One region of the Enterobacter sp. UPMP2060 genome, then DNA from elsewhere that is predicted to be linked to it. Evidence: predicted binding sites of a transcription regulator. Region 1 holds the regulator's gene; the other holds the start of a gene.
The links. Region 1 encodes Fur, which represses iron uptake genes when iron is present. Its sites were predicted from a motif close to ATAATAATGAGAACNACTATCAA; they were not measured.

Region 1 (3,393 bases):
GGCGTGTTTCCCCCGAAGTCTCAGAATCATGGCCAAAGAACAAACGGACCGTACGACACTAGATCTGTTCGCGAATGAGCGTCGCCCGGGACGACCCAAGACGAATCCGCTTTCGCGCGATGAACAGCTGCGTATCAATAAACGCAACCAGCTTAAACGCGATAAAAATCGTGGGCTTAAGCGTGTCGAACTGAAGCTTAACGCCGACGCCGTCGATGCGCTGAACGAGCTGGCTGACGCGCGAAATATCAGCCGCAGCGAGCTCATTGAAGAGATGTTGCTCGTCCAGCTTGAGACGTTACGCAGCCAGGCATAAGTCTGAAAATCCCCTTTATCGCCCTTTTCATGTAGCACAGAGTGCAGTCCTGCGCGATAGCTGTTTCCGCAGGGTTGCCAGTTCTGCTATTATTGCCCTTATCCGTGGCCAAATTGCGCCACCATACTATTAAGTTTCAAGAGGTTATTTTACTCATGGCAATCATCGGCATTTTCTTTGGCAGTGATACCGGCAATACCGAAAATATCGCAAAAAACATTCAAAAACAGCTCGGTAAAGACGTTGCTGATGTGCATGACATCGCCAAGAGCAGCAAAGAAGATCTGGAAGGCTATGACATTCTGCTGCTGGGTATCCCAACCTGGTACTACGGTGAAGCCCAGTGCGACTGGGATGATTTCTTCCCGACGCTGGAAGAAGTGGACTTCAACGGTAAGCTGGTCGCCCTGTTTGGCTGTGGCGATCAGGAAGACTACGCCGAATACTTCTGTGACGCGCTGGGCACCATCCGCGATATCATTGAGCCGAACGGCGCGGTTATCGTAGGCCACTGGCCGACCGCCGGTTACCACTTCGAAGCGTCTAAAGGCCTGGCCGATGACGATCATTTCGTAGGCCTGGCCATCGACGAAGACCGTCAGCCAGAACTGACCGCAGAGCGCGTTGAGAAGTGGGTGAAGCAGATCCGTGAAGAACTGCACCTGGATGATATTCTGAACGCCTGATTTTATCGCGGCGCAACTGCGGTTGCGCCCATGCTCCAGGTCAAACCGATTAAATTAATCGCTACAATCTTTTAACTTTTTCGCCCAGACCTGTACAATGTCTCCCTGATAAAACGTGGTTTTCCATTGAGCAAGTTTGTTGGTGATACCACGTTTTTATAAGCATATTTTGCCTGAGACTTGCAGTTTTCATTTAGCCATGGCAGTTCTATAATGAGACGCATTATCCCGGGTGCATTTTCTGTCACTTCCTACAGAAGTGAATCGTTTAGCAACAGGACAGATTCCGCATGACTGACAACAATACCGCATTAAAGAAGGCTGGCCTGAAAGTTACGCTTCCTCGGTTAAAAATCCTTGAAGTGCTTCAGGGTCCAGACAATCACCATGTCAGTGCGGAAGACCTTTATAAACGTCTTATCGACATGGGTGAAGAGATTGGGCTGGCTACCGTCTATCGCGTGCTGAACCAGTTTGATGACGCGGGCATTGTTACCCGTCATAATTTCGAAGGCGGTAAATCTGTTTTCGAACTGACCCAGCAGCAGCACCACGATCACCTGATCTGCCTCGATTGCGGCAAGGTCATTGAATTCAGCGATGATTCCATCGAAGCGCGCCAGCGTGAAATCGCGGCGCGTCATGGCATCCGCCTGACGAACCACAGCCTGTACCTTTACGGTCACTGCGCTGAAGGCGATTGCCGCGAAGACGATCACGCGCACGACGCGAAATAATAAGACTCATACTCTGAGCCAGCCGCAAGGTTGGCTTTTTTTTGCCAAAAAAAAGCCCGGTGGCGCAGAGCCACCGGGCATGATAACAGCGAATTAGTTACTGTTATTGCTACGTATTTCTTTCCAAATCTGGTCGCAACGCTTCGCCACTTCCTGATCGTTACCGGTTTTACGCGCCTGGATACAGGCCTGATAATCCATCACGCGGACGTTTTCCTGCGTCGCGAACTGCTCATGCGCTTTCTCTTTCTTCAGCACGTTCAGCACGCTCTGACAGGCTTGAATTTTCTCCGGCGATCCTTCCGCAGTATTTATGCAGGCGCTATACGCCTCCTTCAGACGGGAGTCCTCTTTCGGCGCCTGATTCTGAGCACACGCCACCAGCCCTGATGCCAGCAACGCGACGATTACGATTTTTTTCATCATGTGCAGTCTCCATACCGGCGGGACTCAGCCCGCCGGTGCGTTCATCAGAAGATGGTGAATGGGGCAATAACCATGAATTTCACATCACGCTCATCCTGGAAGATGTTGCCGTAACCGCCCGCATAGCTCGGGATATCGGAGTGGTTGTCATACTGGGTGAAGTGCAGTTTGAACATCGTGCCTTTCGCACGGCCATCCTGCAGGGTATAGATAGCATCGAGGCTGTAGGAAGACTCTTTCAGGCGATAGTTGGGATCGTAATATGCGTCCGGCGTGGCCATATCGGCAGGTTTTGCGTCCCAGGCGTAAGCGTAAGAAGCGCCCACCGCCCAGCCAGGCAGGTTCCAGTTTTTCAGGTCATACATTGCGCCGAAGAAGACCGCTTTCTCGCCGTCGGCGTTGAAGTCTGAGCGGTTATCCCACCAGATATCAAGACGACCGTTGGAGGAGGCGTAGGTCGGGGTCATACGCTGCAGGAAGTAGCCCTGCTGCCCTTCCGCCTTCACCCATGTGCCTTCCAGACGCAAATCAACCTGACCGACCTTGTAGCCGAAGGTTAACGCCTGCAGCCACGCGGTGCCGTCATAAATGTCGTTGACGCCACCGTTGCTGACTTTGTCGCGCGTACCGTAGAACTGGTAGCTGGTGCTCAGCGGGCTACCCGCGACATCGAATTTATAGCTGGCCTTAGCAAAGTACTGATCGACATAGCCCTGTGCCTGACCAAATGCCGCTTCTAGCACCAGATCGTTTTTGAAGTCGTACTTCGCGCCCAGCGAGTGCAGGTAATCGACTTTGGTTTTTTTATCGTTCTGGTAGAACTTGTCCATTTCGATGTGCCACGGTGCTTTGTACTCGTTGGTCCACATATAGGAGAAGCTCAACGCACCCGCATCACCGTAGTCAAAGTTCGCCCCGGCTTCGGCACCCTGATAGGTACCCGGCATAAAGCTCCAGTGCGGTGCTAACAGAGTCTGGCCAGTTGGCTGAATATAACCACCGCGCGCCCAAACCGGACCGTATTTAAATTTTGCAGCGGCTTTGTAAAGGCTGATACCGCTCTTATCCCCGGACCAGTCTTCTTTATAGGCTTTGTTGCTGGAGGAGAAGGCAATTTCGTTCGGGTGGGCGCTGTCGCCGTTTTCCGCCATTTCAATCGCGGTAAACGCAGCAATATCCAGACCGAACATGTCCGCGGCATAGCCTGACTGGAAGTCCAGGTTGGCGT
Region 2 (3,393 bases), on a different contig from region 1:
GACGCGTATTACGCAAGACCTGGTATCGATCCCGGCGACGCTGGTTCGTCTGAAATGGCAGAATCGCCGTGAAATTTATCCGCTACAGGTCAAAGAAGAGATTTACGGTGCCGTGATGAACGCCATTATAGAGCAGCGTCCCGAGCTGAAAGAGAAGCTTCTGGGACGTCTTGAGGCCAATTATCAGTATCTGCTTGCCAGAGAAATCGCCACCCTGCGTCTGACGCGCAAGCTGTCCGACGGTGAGTACCGTACCTCAAACGTCACCTGCGTGGCGCTTGATGAGGACGCGCTGGCAACCCCTTCTACCGCACCGACGGATAATAAAAACGCTTAAGCCGACAGGCATAAAAAAAGCCGGCTTTCGCCAGCTTCTTTATCACTTCGAGGCCGCTTTCTCTTCGCCGACCAGTCCAATCTTCAGGTAACCCGCCTGATGCAGCGTGTCCATTACCTTCATCATGGTTTCATAATCAACGGTTTTATCCGCGCGGAAGAAGACCGTGGTGTCTTTCTTACCGCCCGTAAGCTGCTCCAGCGCCGGGATGACCGAGTCGGCCGTCACCGGGTCGTTCCCGAGGAACATGGATTTATCCGCCTTTACCGACAGGTAGATAGGCTTCTCCGGGCGCGGCTGGGGCTGGCTGGAAGAGGCGGGCAGATTCACCTTCACATCCACCGTCGCCAGCGGCGCGGCCACCATGAAGATAATCAGCAGAACCAGCATGACGTCGATAAACGGCGTCACGTTGATTTCATGCATTTCGCCGTTATCGTCCAGATTTTCGTTTAGACGCATCGCCATACTCTTAACCTGCGCGCAGTTTAGACGCCGCGTGCACCGGCTTAACCGAGCTGGCGTTCAGGTCGAGATCGCGACTTTGCAGCAGCAGAACCTGCGCGGCAACGTCACCCAGCGTGGCTTTGTAGCTGCCAATCATGCGCGCGAAGATGTTGTAGATGACCACCGCCGGAATAGCGGCAACCAGACCGATTGCCGTCGCCAGCAGCGCTTCTGCGATACCCGGCGCAACGACCGCCAGGTTGGTGGTTTGGGTCTGCGCGATACCGATAAAGCTGTTCATGATGCCCCAGACCGTTCCGAAAAGACCGATGAACGGTGAGATCGCGCCGATGGTCGCCAGATAACCATTGCCGCGTCCCATGTGTCGGCCAACGGCCGCAACGCGACGCTCCAGGCGGAAACCGGTACGTTCTTTGATCCCTTCGTTATCTTCACTGCCAGCGGAGAGTTCCAGCTCGTTCTGCGCTTCGTTCACTAACAGGGTGGTCAGGCTTTTCGCGTGGAAGGATGAGGTCATATCTGCAGCCTGATCCAGAGAGCGGGCTTCAGCCAGCTGTAGCTGTTCCCGCTTAAGGCGACGCTTCTGCGAAAGCAGCTCGGCGCTCTTGCTGAAGAAAATAGCCCAGGTGACAACGGACGCCAGAATCAGGCCGATCATCACAATCTTAACCACGATGTCAGCATGCTGATACATGCCCCAAACGGAGAGATCCGTCTGCATCAAATTATTACCCACTCTGTATCTCCAGGACGCAAATCACAAAATCTGAGCGTAATAATATCAAAACGTCGTCGAATTGATAGTAGTTCTCATTAGTATTTGCATGGTGCCGTAATTTTCGTTCACTTTCCTTGCGCTTACGCAGTAAAAATTTCTTATGCAAATTTTTGCTAATATTTTCTGCTTATTCGATAAGCCTCGGGGTGCAGTTTTTTCCAATCGTGGTAGTCTGGACGTCCAGACGTATAAAAACAGGGTTAGCGAACATGACAAAGAAGCATCTTGATACCACGCTGGTACAGGCAGGACGCAGCAAAAAATATACGCAGGGATCGGTCAACAGCGTGATTCAACGAGCCTCCTCGCTGGTGTTTGATACCGTTGAGGAGAAAAAAATTGCCACGCGCAATCGCGCCAAAGGCGGGCTGTTTTATGGCCGTCGCGGCACGCTAACCCATTTCTCTCTTCAGGAGGCGATGTGCGAGCTGGAAGGCGGCGCGGGCTGCGCGCTGTTCCCGTGCGGGGCGGCGGCGGTCGCCAACACCATTCTGGCGTTTGTGGAACAGGGCGACCATATCCTGATGACCAACACCGCCTACGAGCCCAGCCAGGATTTCTGCACCAAAATCCTCAGCAAGCTCGGCGTAACGACCGGCTGGTTCGACCCGCTGGTTGGTGAAGGCATTGCCGAACTTATTCAGCCAAACACGCGCATTGTGTTCCTGGAATCTCCGGGATCGCTCACCATGGAAGTTCACGACGTGCCGGCTATCGTGAAGGCCGTGCGCAGCAAAGCCCCAGAGGCGATCGTTATGATCGATAACACCTGGGCGGCGGGCGTGCTGTTTAAAGCCCTGGAATTCGACATTGATATCTCGATTCAGGCGGCGACGAAATACCTGATAGGCCACTCTGACGGCATGATTGGCACCGCGGTTTCCAACGCGCGCTGCTGGGATCAGCTGCGTGAAAATGCTTACCTGATGGGCCAGATGGTGGATGCAGACACGGCCTACATGACCAGCCGCGGACTCCGCACGCTGGGCGTTCGTCTGCGTCAGCACCATGAAAGCAGCCTGAAGGTGGCCGAATGGCTGGCGCAGCATCCGCAGGTTGAGCGCGTGAATCATCCCGCGTTACCGGGCACTAAAGGCCACGAATTCTGGCAGCGTGACTTTACGGGCAGCAGCGGTCTGTTCTCGTTCGTACTGAAAAAACGGCTGAATAACGACGAGCTGGCGAGCTATCTGGATAATTTTACCCTCTTCAGCATGGCCTACTCCTGGGGCGGTTTTGAATCCCTGATCCTGCCTAACCAGCCGGAACAGGTTGCGGCTCTGCGTCCCGGCGGTGAAGTGGACTTCAGCGGTACCCTGATTCGACTGCATATCGGTTTAGAAAACGTTGACGATCTGATTGCCGATTTAGCAGCAGGGTTCGAGCGTATCGTGTAGAGTGCTGGCTGAAAATGTACTCCCTGGACGCTTTTGTGAACACCGCAAGCAGAAAAGTCTGCTTGAGTTGCGCCCGGGATCAAACCCGACGGGCGAATAAGGGAGTACAATAGCGCTATATCTGCTGTTCCACAGGAAAGTCCATGGCTGTTATTCAAGATATTATCGCGGCGCTCTGGCAACACGACTTTGCCGCGCTGGCGGATCCTCACGTCGTCGGTATCGTTTACCTCGTGATGTTCGCAACTCTGTTTCTGGAAAATGGATTACTGCCAGCCTCTTTTTTACCCGGTGACAGCCTGCTTTTACTTGCCGGGGCGTTAATCGGGAAAGGCGTCATGGACTTCACGCCAACGATGGTTATTCTCACCTCCGCAGCCAGCCTGGGCTGCTGGCTGAGCTATCTGCAGGGC

Region 2: a site for Fur is predicted at 1,603-1,625, ahead of exbB (tol-pal system-associated acyl-CoA thioesterase). Genes of this name have one in related genera too.

The regions. Positions count from the first base shown of each region.
Region 1 is NZ_JBSKJQ010000001.1:129,815-133,207, reverse strand. Features, by position in the region: gene ybfE (LexA regulated protein) at 29-316, shown strand; gene fldA (flavodoxin FldA) at 472-1,002, shown strand; gene fur (ferric iron uptake transcriptional regulator) at 1,293-1,739, shown strand; gene chiQ (ChiQ/YbfN family lipoprotein) at 1,833-2,162, opposite strand; gene chiP (chitoporin ChiP) at 2,210-3,393, opposite strand, start outside.
Region 2 is NZ_JBSKJQ010000009.1:66,706-70,098, reverse strand. Features, by position in the region: gene ACWKXN_RS16915 (hypothetical protein) at 1-337, shown strand, start outside; gene exbD (TonB system transport protein ExbD) at 380-805, opposite strand; gene exbB (tol-pal system-associated acyl-CoA thioesterase) at 810-1,541, opposite strand; gene metC (cystathionine beta-lyase) at 1,793-2,980, shown strand; gene yghB (DedA family general envelope maintenance protein YghB) at 3,124-3,393, shown strand, end outside.